DNA from 4 places in the Lysinibacillus sp. GJ-1 genome. Region 4 is predicted to be linked to each of the others. Evidence: riboswitches for the same ligand, from Rfam matches in the RefSeq annotation. Region 4 holds a riboswitch; each other region holds the start of a gene.
The links. A riboswitch is a leader RNA that binds a small molecule or an ion and turns the genes downstream of it on or off. The one in region 4 is predicted to bind S-adenosylmethionine.
Positions count from the first base shown of each region.

Region 1: another riboswitch for S-adenosylmethionine. It lies ahead of LO754_RS20890 (bifunctional homocysteine S-methyltransferase/methylenetetrahydrofolate reductase); the one in region 4 lies ahead of metK (methionine adenosyltransferase).
Region 2: another riboswitch for S-adenosylmethionine. It lies ahead of LO754_RS18730 (methionine ABC transporter ATP-binding protein); the one in region 4 lies ahead of metK (methionine adenosyltransferase).
Region 3: another riboswitch for S-adenosylmethionine. It lies ahead of metA (homoserine O-acetyltransferase MetA); the one in region 4 lies ahead of metK (methionine adenosyltransferase).

Region 1 is NZ_CP088912.1:4,197,777-4,201,165, forward strand. It holds gene metH (methionine synthase) at 1-42, opposite strand, end outside; gene LO754_RS20890 (bifunctional homocysteine S-methyltransferase/methylenetetrahydrofolate reductase) at 35-1,882, opposite strand; SAM riboswitch class I at 1,972-2,071, opposite strand; gene hemG (protoporphyrinogen oxidase) at 2,191-3,389, opposite strand, start outside.
Region 2 is NZ_CP088912.1:3,771,050-3,774,438, forward strand. It holds gene LO754_RS18720 (MetQ/NlpA family ABC transporter substrate-binding protein) at 1-81, opposite strand, end outside; gene LO754_RS18725 (methionine ABC transporter permease) at 149-817, opposite strand; gene LO754_RS18730 (methionine ABC transporter ATP-binding protein) at 807-1,835, opposite strand; SAM riboswitch class I at 1,920-2,024, opposite strand; gene LO754_RS18735 (thioredoxin family protein) at 2,081-2,392, opposite strand; gene LO754_RS18740 (hypothetical protein) at 2,407-2,748, opposite strand; gene gcvH (glycine cleavage system protein GcvH) at 2,947-3,327, opposite strand.
Region 3 is NZ_CP088912.1:2,173,070-2,176,458, reverse strand. It holds gene LO754_RS10365 (GerAB/ArcD/ProY family transporter) at 1-469, shown strand, start outside; gene metA (homoserine O-acetyltransferase MetA) at 547-1,482, opposite strand; SAM riboswitch class I at 1,583-1,692, opposite strand; gene LO754_RS10355 (nucleotide excision repair endonuclease) at 1,936-2,307, shown strand; gene panF (sodium/pantothenate symporter) at 2,403-3,389, opposite strand, start outside.
Region 4 is NZ_CP088912.1:3,641,626-3,645,014, reverse strand. It holds gene pckA (phosphoenolpyruvate carboxykinase (ATP)) at 1-1,259, opposite strand, end outside; SAM riboswitch class I at 1,462-1,580, shown strand; gene metK (methionine adenosyltransferase) at 1,838-3,034, shown strand.

The sequences.
Region 1 (3,389 bases), 560 kb from region 4:
AATTCGTTTCTCTAGTTGCTCTTCAATCAAGTGCTTAGCCATCTATACTTACTCCTTTTTTCTGTTCATCCAATTGTCCGATAAATTTCATTAATTCAAGCGTCATATCATAGCGTAAAAACGGTGTAATTAAATAAATACCATTAAAATATTCTGCCGCTACTTCTACTAACTCTTTGGCAATTGCAATCCCTTCTAATGTTGAACGTTCTTTATCTTCACCACACGCCTTCATACGTGATAGTGCATCGTCTGATAATTTAATCCCTGGTACTTCATGATGTAAAAACTCGGCGCTCTTATAGCTCGTTACTGGCATAATCCCAATATAAATTGGGGCGTCTAAATGCTTTGTTGCTTCATAAATTTCCACAATTTTTTCTTTTGTATAAACAGGTTGAGAAATAAAATAATCCGCACCATGTTCAATCTTTTTCTCTAAGCGTGTTACTGCACGATCTAATACACGAACATTGGGGTTAAATGCTGCCGCAACAGAAAAATTTGCTTTCTTACGAAGTGGCTTACCGGAAAATGATATCCCCTCATTCAACTGTTTAATTAATTGAATAAGCTCCATGGATGAAACATCATAAACACTTGTGGCACCTGGGAAGTCTCCTACCTTTGTTGGATCTCCAGTAACCGCTAAAATATCATGAATGCCAAGTGCATTTAAGCCCATTAAATGGGACTGTAGACCAATTAAGTTACGGTCACGGCACGTAATATGCGTCAACGGTCGTACACCATGTGTCTCCTTTAATAACGCACCCATAGCGACATTACTAATGCGGGGAGACGCAAGCGAATTATCAGCCATCATCACGACATCTGCACCTGCTTCATATAATTTTTTTGCCCCTTGAATAAAACCGTCAATTTCTAGATGTCTCGGAGTGTCTAACTCTACGATAACCGAACGTTCGCGCTTCACCTTTTCATGTAGCGGTTCATATGTCGCAGGTTCCGCTTCCCGCACAATCTCTACTTTTTCAGGTTTCGTATACTTTGCTTCAACCGGCGTTAACTCTTCTAAATATTTCTTCGCAGCTGCTATATGCTTAGGTGTCGTACCACAACATCCACCGATTAAACGAACACCTTGGTCACGCAATGCAACTGCCGCTCGGCCAAAATAATCAGCTTCTGACTCATAAACGACACGCCCATCCTCTAAATCTAGTAGTGACGCATTTGGATATGCTGACATAAATGCTTTATCAGGAAGCTCCACACCTTCAAATGCTTGAATTGTATGATGGGGACCTAAACGACAATTGACGCCTACTACATCTGCACCAAGAGCTTGTAACTCATGTAATGCTTGATTTAACGTCATTCCATTTTGCAACACACCCGGCTCATGCATGGATACTTGTGCAATAATTGGTAGCTCTGTTTTGCCGCGTAACATATTTAACGTTGCACTTAACTCTTCAAAATCATAATACGTTTCAAGTAAAAGACCATCAGGATTGCCTGCAAGTAACACATTTGCTTGTTCTTCAACAGTCAATAATATTTCCTCTAATGTAGCATCACTTTTACGGATGCCACGGATGCCCCCAATTGTCCCTAAAACAAATTGCCCGCCATCAGCTGCCGCTCGTTTTGCAATCGTGATTGCCGCTTCATTAAATTGTTGCACTCGTGATTCTAAGCCGTAACGTGCTAATTTAATCGCATTTGCACCGTAAGTATTGGTCTGAATGACATCTGCACCAGCGGCTATATATTCTCTATGAATTTTTTCAATTAACTCCGGTCTTTGTACATTCATTTCCTCATGACAGTACTCTAAGCCGTAGCCATATAATACTGTACCAATGGCTCCATCCGCAGTAAGCACATGTGTTTTTAACTTTTCTAGCAATCCCATAAATCGTAGCCCTCTCTTTCCTTGTATCCAAAATATAAAAAGCCTTCTTTTACAAAAAGAAGGCTTTAACGAATCGCAATTGTTGTTCCTTCTCATCTTCGACCAATAAGGTCTTCTGGATTTAGCACCTGACATAAGTTGGTTGCTGAAGCTTCATAGGGCCAGTCCCTCGGCTTCTCTTGATAAGAATATAGTATGAATTTTTCAAATAATTAAAAGAATCATATCGTTTACAGGCGATAGAGTCAAGACTATTTCACTTAACAAAGAAGATTTCTCACGAAAAAAATATTATTTTAGCTTTAACTTCACCGTGATACTAGTTTTTCCGCAAGCGCTTCGCCTATTTTTTTACCATTTTGAATACAAGCACCAATACCTACGCCGAAATATGAGCAACCTGCTATCGATAAGTTGGGATACCGTTCTGCAAGCTCCACTGTTAAGCCTTTCAACGCCTCATGATGTGCCAAATCGTATTTTGGCATTTGATCGATCCACTTGGCTACATTTACAACCATTGGTTTTTCATCAATGCCTAAACTTTTCTTTACATCTTCTAATGCTACAGCTGTCAATTCTTCATCTGTCATCATACGTAATGTTTCATACGCAGGGTTAATGCTCTTATAAAAGAGGCGCACGAGCAATTTGCTATTAGCAGATGTATGTTTCCATTTTCGGCTTGTCCATGTTGCGGCATTGCATTGTACATTCGAGTTATGTGACACAATAAAGCCTGTCCCATCTGCCGGTAGCACTGCGTCTGGTACATCAAAGCCTAGGTAAATGGTGATGGCAGAGGCTGTAGTAAATTCTTTAAAATAGCGATCCAATGATGGGTCCTGTAATAAGCTTTGTACGGCTTCATTTGGCAGTGCTAATACTACGTGCTCAGCCTCAAACATGCTTCCATCTGCTAATGTAATTGTATAATGTTCTTCATGTTTTTTTACATTGGTTGTCGCTACGCCTTTAATAATTTCTACATTTGTTAACGTTTCTTCAAGACGATGGATAAGTGATGATAAGCCCTGTTTAAACGAAATAAACTTTTTGTTGGAAGCTTTTACAAATTGTTCGCGATTTGCCTCAAAACCTTTAATAATACTACCGTACTCATTTTTATAGTCGATTATGTACGGTAAGGTAGATGCTATCGACAGTTGATGGAGGTCACCCGAATATACCCCAGCTAATACTGGTGCAATTTGATTTTGTACAAGTTCTTCCCCTAAGTAATATGTTAAAAACTCACCGATTGAGCTGTCCTTAGTAAAGCCTTTATTCGGCATTGTTAAATCTTGTAATGCCTGTTGTTTACCTGCTTCTGATACTAGTGTACTCGCTTCAAGAGACGCTAAACTCATTGGAATACCGAATGTTGAATCAGCAGGGATCGCATGTAATTCGTCATTTGTATAGATATAAGATACCCCTGTTTCGTTGTACACTAGCTCCTGTTCGAAATTAAGCTCCTGCACCAACTCCATGACCCCTTTATGAC
Region 2 (3,389 bases), 130 kb from region 4:
TTCATCTTTGTTACCAGCACCACAAGCTGCTAAAGCTAGTACAAGTACTGATAAAAATAATCCTGCTAATAACTTCTTCATTTGTCTACACTCCCTTTATTTTGTTCAAACAATAATATGTTAGCGGTAAATAACCGGTATAACCTTTTTAACGTTTGTCTGTTTTCGAAGTAATCATATCGCCAATCCATTGGATAATAAATACGACTACTAAGATCAAAATAGTTGCCATTAATGTCACATCTTGGCGATTACGTTGGAAGCCATCTAAAAAGGCTAAGTTTCCTAGACCGCCAGCACCAATAATACCAGCCATTGCTGTATAGCCAACAAGGGCAACAGCCGTTACCGTAATCCCAGAAATAAGTGCTGGTAATGATTCTGGAATTAGTACTTTCCATATAATCGTGGACGTTTTAGCACCCATTGAGCGCGCTGCTTCTATAACGCCCTTATCAATTTCTCGTAGTGCAATTAATACCATTCGTGCATAGAATGGTGCTGCACCGATAATAAGTGCTGGTAAAGCTGCATCTGCTCCACGGATTGTTCCAAGTAAAAACTTTGTAAACGGTATTAGTAAAATAATTAACACGATAAATGGTATCGAACGGAATATATTGACGATTGACCCCGTTAAAAAGTTTACGATTTTATTTGCCCATAGTTGGTTCGGGCTCGTTAAAAAGAGGATAATACCAATGGCTAAACCAAGTATGAACGTGATGACCGTTGAGATAGTGGTCATATAAAGTGTTTCATATGTGGCAGACCACATTTTTTCCCAGTCGACATTCGGAAAGAGATTAGTTAGCATCTGCAATCACCTCCGTTTGTACTTCAACTGTATTCAAATAATTTAATGCAGCTGCTACATTTGTCTCTGAGCCATCAATTTGCACAACAAGTGTGCCGTATGCGCCGTTTTTAGTTTGTGAGATGTTACCATGAACAATACTAATTTCTACATCAAACTGCTTCACTAAATGCGATATTACGGGCTGCTCTGTTTTTTCTCCTACAAAGACGAGCTTGACCAATTGCCCTGTAGGATAATTCGCTCTAAGCTGTGCAACAGTCTCCTGCGTTTCCTTCGTATCAGTAATTTGTGAGACGAATTTTTTTGTAATTGCCGCTTGAGGTGCTTGGAACACTTGCAATACTTCACCGCGCTCTACAATTTCTCCAGCTTCCATCACCGCCACACGATGACAAATTTTGCGAATAACATGCATTTCATGCGTAATTAACACAATGGTTAAGCCTAATCGTTCATTAATATCAACTAGTAAATCGAGAATTGCATCTGTAGTTTCTGGATCAAGTGCAGATGTAGCTTCGTCACATAACAAAACTTCTGGATTATTGGCAAGGGCTCGCGCTATACCAACCCGTTGCTTTTGACCACCTGATAGCTGTGAAGGATACGCTTTATCGCGACCTTCTAAGCCAACGAGTGCAATTAGTTCTTTCACGCGTGCTTCTCGCTCACGCTTAGAAACGCCTGCTATTTCTAGTGGAAAAGCAATGTTTTCTGCCACTGTTCGGGACCAAAGTAAGTTAAAATGTTGGAAAATCATACTTACCTTTTGTCTAGCATCACGGAGCTTTTGCCCCTTAATAGATGAAAATTCTTGATTATTGACCTTCACTGTACCTGTAGTAGGTTTTTCTAAACCGTTTAATAAACGAATCATCGTACTTTTACCAGCACCACTGTAGCCGATAATGCCAAAAATTTCACCTTTGTTAATCGAAAGATTTACATCTTTGACAGCAGTCAATTCGCCATTTGCGGTTTTGTATTTCTTCGTAATATTTTGAAGCTGTATCATAGCGAATACTCCTTTTCTCATATAGAAAACCCCTTCTCTCAAGACAAGTAGAAGGGGTCACGTACTTTTATACGCTAAACCGTTCTCTCATCTTTCAAAGATAAATCTTTGGGTGATTTGGCACCTTTTCACAAATGTGATGGTTGCCGGGCTTCATAGGGCACGTCCCTCCGCCGCTCTTTATAAGAGTTCGATATATTTAATAGTTTTTTAATATATTTGTTACTTTACCACGCTAGCAAAGTTCAGTCAATTGGTTTTTTTAACAATTCGTATAAAAATGGTACGGATTGAAAGGCATAAATCTTTTCAATAACCTCTCCTCCATCGCTAACAAGTAAACAAGGTACACTTTCAATTTGAAAATCAAAAGCTATTTGTTCTAAAAAATTGATATTTGCCTTGCCTATTTTTACCTCTGGCAGTAACTGTTCAATGATATTCATCATTTTAGATGCAACGGCACAAGTTCCGCACATCGGTGTATATAAATAAAAGGCAGTTTTGTCTCCAGACTGTACAGCCGTTTCCCACTGCTCTTTTGACCATTCTTCCATGATTTCACGCAACCTTACAAAATATATTCATTATGGATTGAAAAATGAGCACGCAATAAAATCGTCGCTAGCACTTTCCTCGGTGTTGTTTCTACTTCTTTATATGTTGGCATTGTCCGTAAATGCTCGTCCTCTGGATAATGTCTATCCATTAATGCACGTAGTTTATCGCCTGATGTATCCGCATCAAAAAATGTATAGAGCTCACAGCCCTCATATGGGTCGAGTAATTCTTCTAATTGATGCACACCAATTGTACCATTTGTACAAAGGATTGTAACATCTTCACTAAGAATAGGTTCAATTTGAAGCTTATCCGAACGGCCTTCCACGATTAAACATTTGCCTTCGAACATCACGCCACCCCCATTTAGACAGTTATCTACTACAGCATAACATTTGAATAACCGAATTTCATACTATTGCATCTCAACTTTTGAGCGTTTCCATTAATTCATGGCACTAGCAATTCCTAAGATTGCGCCGAAAAATTGTAGCATTATATAATAAAAAACGCCGGTAAATTTGCCGACGTTTTTCTATTACAGGCTTGTTTATTCTGCAATCAATTTTTCGTATTGCTCAGCTGTCATAAGGTTTTCAATCTCTGATGCATCAGCAGGCTCTACAACGATCATCCATGCTTTTTCATATGGTGATTCATTTACGAATTCTGGGCTATCTTCTAAGTCTGCATTTACTTCAACTACAGTACCTGAAATTGGTGCGTAAAGTTCAGAAACAGTTTTTACTGATTCTACGCTTCCGAATGGATCATCTGTTTTAATTTCGTCGCCAACTTGTGGAAGCTCAACGAAAACGATATCTCCTAGTTCTGATTGTGCGAAGTGAGAAATACCGATACGTACTTTACCATCTTCTAATTTTACCCATTCATGTTCTTCAGAGTAACGTAAGTCTTTAGGTGTGCTCATGCCAAAAACCCCTCCATAAATATGTAATATATTCACTATCAGTGTGCCATACTTCTATCATA
Region 3 (3,389 bases), 1.5 Mb from region 4:
TATCATTATCGCCCTCTCAACACTCGTAATTGGTCCAACGAATACTTCCATTGAGTCATTTCCTAGCTATGCACTGGCTCAACGGATTTCTATAGGCAATTTCTTTCAACGTGTTGAAATTGTTATGGCTGTCATGTGGATTATCTCCATCTATATTCGAACTTTTCTCTATTTTTATGCTTCTGTAATAGGTATAGCACAAATCCTAAATATTAAAGATCCACGACCATTGATTTTGCCATTAGGAATGTGCATGATTGCGTTGTCTCAAATTGTTCATCCGAATATTGTGCATTCTAATAATTATAATCAAAAAATTTGGCCTCTGTATTCAGGCTTATTCACTGTCTTGTTAGCCCTCTTATTACTTGTCATTGCAAAAATGCGAAAGATAAAAAGCAAAACAGCCGGTGATTGTTCAAATCAACAAACTGACCAAAGTACATTGAACTCAAGTGAAACAACATAAAAAATCCAATTTCTCAGTATTTCGATTGAGAAATTGGATTTTTTAAATCTTCACAAAAGCAAATGGAAAGCGACAAATTAGATATGGTATTCAATTTCATCAACAAAATCCCATTCATACGGCGTTTCTTGATAAACATAGTAGTTTAGCCAATTGGAGAATAATAAATGGGTATGTGCTCGCCATGTATTAATAGGTTCTTTAGCTGGATCATCATTCGGGAAATAGTTAACAGGCACTGCAATGTCGATTCCTTTTGCCACATCGCGACTATATTCATCGGCTAGTGTTGTCGCATCGTATTCTAAGTGCCCAGTAATCATAATATTTTTATTATCTTTTGATTGGACAATAAAAACGCCTGCATCTTCTGAATACGATAGTAAACGTAATTCCGGATGATTGCGTACTTCTTCGATTGAAACAGAAGTATACCGAGAATGTGGTGCTGTAAATAAATCACTAAATCCTCTTACTAAATCGACCGTTAAATCCGTAATCACATGTGAATATACACCCGAACACTTTTCTGGTAATTCAAATTTTCCGATGCCATAGTGATGATATAAGGCAGCCTGTGCACCCCAACAGATATGCAAGACAGATGTGACATTCTTAGCAGACCAATCCATTATCTCTGAGATTTCTTCCCAATAATTCACTTCTTCAAATGCCATTTTTTCCACTGGTGCACCCGTAATAATCATCCCGTCAAAGCGACGATGGCGTATCTCATTAAATGTTGAATAAAAGAGTTGTAAATGCGATTTACTAACATTTTTAGACTCGTGTGTTGCCGTATTTAAAAATGTTATATTGACTTGTAATGGCGTATTTCCAAGCAATCGAAGTAATTGTAATTCTGTTTTCTCTTTTTCCGGCATTAAATTAAATATTAAAATATTTAACGGACGAATTTGTTGTGTTTTGGCACGATCTTCTTCCATGACGAATATTTTTTCCTCACGTAAATGTTCTCCAGCTGGTAAGTTTTTCGGAATATTAATTGGCATATTGTTGTCCCCTTTTCTTTCATTTTTTTCTCTCTATGTAAATTAAAAAATCCCCCTCATTCCATAAGAGCAAGAATGAGAAGGATAATTATCACGTTCACTCTTATCTCTCAAAGGAAAAATCCTTTGGTGGAATTAGCACCTTTCTAACAATGTTAGAGGTTGCTGAAGCGTCATAGGGCCAAATCCCTCAGCTTCTCTTGATAAGATTATTCAATTAAAAAGAATTGTATCATGAACAATTAAGAATTTCAATAATACATAGAATATTTTGTATTTAAACGAATGGAAGCTTATGAATTGTTAAACACTACTATCAAGTTATATTTTTGACAGCCAGTCCCAATTCTAATAGGCATACACGAAAATTAATGGAACCAATAAATCGTAATGGCAATCATAGAGGTATTATGTTAACATATACCTTTAGTAACAGAGAGGAACGTGAATATTTTGATTAAAATTGAACTCCCAAAACCAGACTTAGTAATTCGTCAACGTGAGCAAGTATTAAAACCAGGGGATGTAGAAATTACGCCTTTCCACGGTTTTATTGATTTCCATAAAATCACTCGCGAAAAAGGTGGCATTTTCTTATTTTATAATGAAAAAAATGAGCTATTATTTGTAGGGAAAGCACGTAAAATTCGCCAACGTATTAAAAAGCATTTTGAAGATAATGTATCACCAATGAAAAAATACCGTGATGAAATTTTCAAAATCGAAGTGTATGAAATTGATGATCCAATGGAACGTGAAATTTACGAAACATATGCGATTAACACATTCCGTGCAAAATATAATCTAGATAAAGTATTTTATTAAGATTCAAGCCGTTAGCATACATGATGCTAACGGTTTTTCTATTCTATAGTGGCAAAAAGAAAAACCCCAAGCGTTGTCACTCGAGGTTTTCATCATTAGATAAATAGTTTTTCATCTTTAAATTTATGAGCTGTTAGCCAACTGACGATAACAAAGATAATCAATGAAGCTACTATCGGGATGGTCACCGTATGCATACCAAAAATCGTCGGATAAAAGCGATCAATCATAATATATAACGTCATGCCCGTAATCATGGACGCAATCGCCCCGTATTTATTGGCTTTTTTCCAATACAACCCTAGCACAACTGACCAAATAAAGACAGCCTCTAAGCCACCAAATGCAAATAAATTGAGCCAAACAAGTAAATCTGGCGGATTTAACGCAAATACAACGACTGCTAAACCAATCACCGTTGTTACCACGAAGCTAGCACGCTTGATTTCTCGATCATTGGCAGTGGGCTTGATATAGTTCAAATAAATATCCTTTACCACTGTTGAACTAACTAGCATCAGCAACGCATTCACGGTAGACATCGTCGCTGCCATTGGTGCTGCTAACACAATGCCCGCTAAAAACGGCGGCAACACTTTTAACGTAAGCAACGGCATTACCTTATCACCAATTTCAATGCCAGGAATTACTGGACGGGCTAATACACCAATCAAGTGCATCCCGAACATAATTGTCCCAATAGCAATTGTGCCAATAATAATCGCTAAATGCATGCTTTTGGAATCTTTATAGCTCATGGCGCGGACTGCTATTTGAGGAAGCCCTACCACACCAATGCCGATTAAAATCCAAAATGTTGAGACGTACAATGGTGTCAGTTCCCCTTCAGCACCAAATGGTGACACTAGGTTTGGATTTTCCGCAACAAGGGACGTCATAATTTGATTGATGCCACCACCGGCAACGATTGTCCCAATCAGTAAAATTACAGTACCAATCACCATAATGGAACCTTGAACCGTATCCGTTAACGCTACAGCACGGAATCCTCCTATAATCACATAAATTAATACTGAAACAGCAAAAATAAAGAGTGCTGCTGTATAGTTAAGACCTGTTAA
Region 4 (3,389 bases):
TGTGCGCCATGCTCATCGATTTTTTGACCTAACATTTCTGCATAAACAGTTGCTGGAAGTGGAAGGAATGGAGAACCGAAACATGTAGAGAATACTGGTTCTGGCTCTGTTACACCACGTTCAGTACCTGCAAGTTTAGATGTGAAACCACTTAGGAAGTGATACATTGCTTGCTCTTTTGTTAATTTACTGATTGGAGGTAAAACACCAAATGCATCAGCAGTTAAGAAGATGATTGTTTTTGGGTGACCTGCAACAGATGGATCAACGATATTTTCGATATATTGGATTGGATAAGCAACACGTGTATTTTCTGTTAATGAACCATCATCGTAGTCGCAAACACGAGTTTCAGGGTCTACAGCTACGTTCTCTAGTACAGAACCGAAGCGGATTGCGTTGTAGATTTCAGGTTCTTTTTCAGCAGAAAGGTTAATTGTTTTTGCGTAGCAACCACCTTCAATGTTAAATACGCCGTTGTCAGACCAACCATGCTCATCGTCACCGATTAATTTGCGGTCAGGATCAGCAGATAAAGTCGTTTTACCAGTACCAGATAAACCGAAGAATAATGCTACGTCACCAGCTTCCCCAACGTTTGCTGAACAGTGCATTGATAAGATGCCTTGTTGTGGTAATAGGTAGTTCATAATACCGAAAATCGATTTTTTAATTTCACCAGCATATTCAGTACCACCGATTAGGATGATTTTCTTTTCAAGTGATACAATGATGAATGTTTCAGAAGCTGTACCATCAACAGCTGGATCTGCTTTAAAGTTAGGAGCTGAAATAATTGTGAAATCAGCAACGTGAGAAGCTAATTCTTCTTCAGTTGGACGGATAAATAATTGATGGGCGAAAAGATTGTGCCAAGCATATTCATTGATTACTTGAATACTTAATTGTGAATCTTTGTCAGCACCAGCAAAACCTTTAAATACAAATAATTCGTCACGTTCTTTTAAGTATTTAACTACTTTTACATATAAGTTATCGAACACTTCAGAAGAAATTGGTTGGTTTACTTTACCCCAGTCAATTTTATCTTTTGTGCTTTCTTCTTCTACCGTATATTTATCTTTAGGTGAACGACCAGTGTATTTGCCAGTTTCTGCACGAACTGCGCCATCTACTGTTAACATTGCCTCACCACGAGATGTAGCTTTTTCAGCTAATTGTGGTACTGAAAGTTGAACGTTAATGTTCCCGCCGTTTAATAATTCCTTCAGTTCGTTTGCAATTTCTACTGAATTCATCGATTAAATACCATCCTTTTTTATAGTATTCCCTTGAGTTTGAGGGAGTTTTTCTTAATTTCAAAAATAGTATAACACAATTGCTTTAATAATCTATACTAATTCAAAAATTATTTTCGAGTTTTAAATACTTTTCAACAAAACGACATAAAATAATTGACATTGTTCTACCTTTTACGTAAGATGAGGAATTGAACGGATACTCTTATCCCGAGCTGGTGGAGGGTCAGGCCCTGTGAAACCCGGCAACCTGCATGAACTATTTCACGACATGCGTTGGTGCCAACCTGATGCAAGGGGATACCCCTTGAACGATAAGAGTGAAAGGTTACGAAGTCATTATTCCTTTCCTCATGTTAAGTACACGTGAGAAAAGGATTTTTTTTATTTTTAAAATGAATGTAAAGGTAAGTATGTGCAATTCTTTCCTTATTATAATGACGGATCTTTCGAAATCCTCATGTTAAAAGCAACAACGGCTTGAGAGTTCAATCCTTTAGGAGCGGACTTGACATGGGTAATGAGTACCGTATTAATTTCGCAAATACTATTTGTAAGAGTAATAGGAGGAAAACCAAATGACAAACCGTCGATTGTTTACATCAGAGAGTGTAACAGAAGGACATCCCGATAAAATTTGTGATCAAATCTCGGATGCTATTTTAGATGCTATTTTAACAGAAGATCCTAATGCCCGTGTAGCGTGTGAAACAACGGTCACAACAGGCTTAGTATTAGTAGCAGGAGAAATTACTACTTCTACTTATGTAGATATTAAAGGCATTGTGCGTGATACAGTAGCAGAAATCGGCTATACACGAGGCAAGTATGGCTTTGATGCTGAAAACTTAGCTGTACTAGTCGCAATCGGAGAGCAATCACCTGATATTGCCCAAGGTGTAGACCAAGCATTAGAAGCGCGTGAAGGTTCAATGACAGATGCGGATATTGAAGCAATTGGTGCAGGTGACCAAGGATTAATGTTCGGTTATGCATGTAATGAAACACCTGAATTAATGCCTCTACCAATTAGTTTAGCGCATAAATTGGCTCGTCGTTTAACAGAAGTACGTAAATCAGGTGAATTAGCATATTTACGTCCAGATGGTAAAACGCAAGTAACAATTGAGTATGATGAAAACAATGTCCCTGTTCGTGTTGATACGATTGTTATTTCAACTCAGCATGATGAAGAAGCAACACTTGAACAAATTCAAGCAGATTTAAAAGCATTAGTAATTGCTCCAGTAGTTCCTAGTGAGTTATTAGATGCACAGACGAAATACTTCATCAACCCAACTGGTCGTTTTGTTATCGGTGGTCCAAAAGGAGATGCTGGACTTACTGGTCGTAAAATCATCGTTGATACATACGGTGGTTATGCACGTCATGGTGGTGGTGCATTCTCTGGTAAGGATGCTACGAAAGTGGACCGTTCAGCAGCCTATGCAGCACGTTATGTAGCGAAAAATATTGTTGCAGCTGGTTTAGCAGAACGTGCAGAAGTACAGCTTGCTTATGCTATCGGTGTAGCACAGCCAGTATCGATTGCCGTTGATACGTTTGGTACAGGACGAGTAAGTGAAAGTGAAATCGTAAAATGGGTTCGCGAACTTTTCGATCTACGTCCAGCAGGCATCATTAAAATGCTTGATTTACGTCGTCCAATTTATAAACAAACGGCTGCATACGGTCACTTTGGCCGTACAGATTTAAATGTACCTTGGGAAAATACGGACAAGGCAGATGCACTAAGAGAAAAAGCTAGTTTATAATCTGTTTTGTCAAGAACATTCGATTTGGTAATGAACAAACGTAAATGTTTTTTTGAAAGGGGCTAGCTAGTGGCCCCTTTTTATCTTGCCTTTCGCATTTCTTCTTACTTGCTGCTAAGTCGGGGAGTAATGCACCTTCTATTTAAATGGTGAAGGCAACTAGTGCTCTTTAATCGAGTGAAAGATTTAAGCGGACTTTACGTAAGTAATTGAAAAAATTCGCTTTCTTCCCGTACGTCTACATACAAGATGTACTGTAGGCGGTTAGTGGAAGGAAATTGCGAATTTTTTTTATAAAGAGTTGTTACGTATGCAAACATCTACAACTTATAGGGGCAATTCGCCCGTTTTGTAA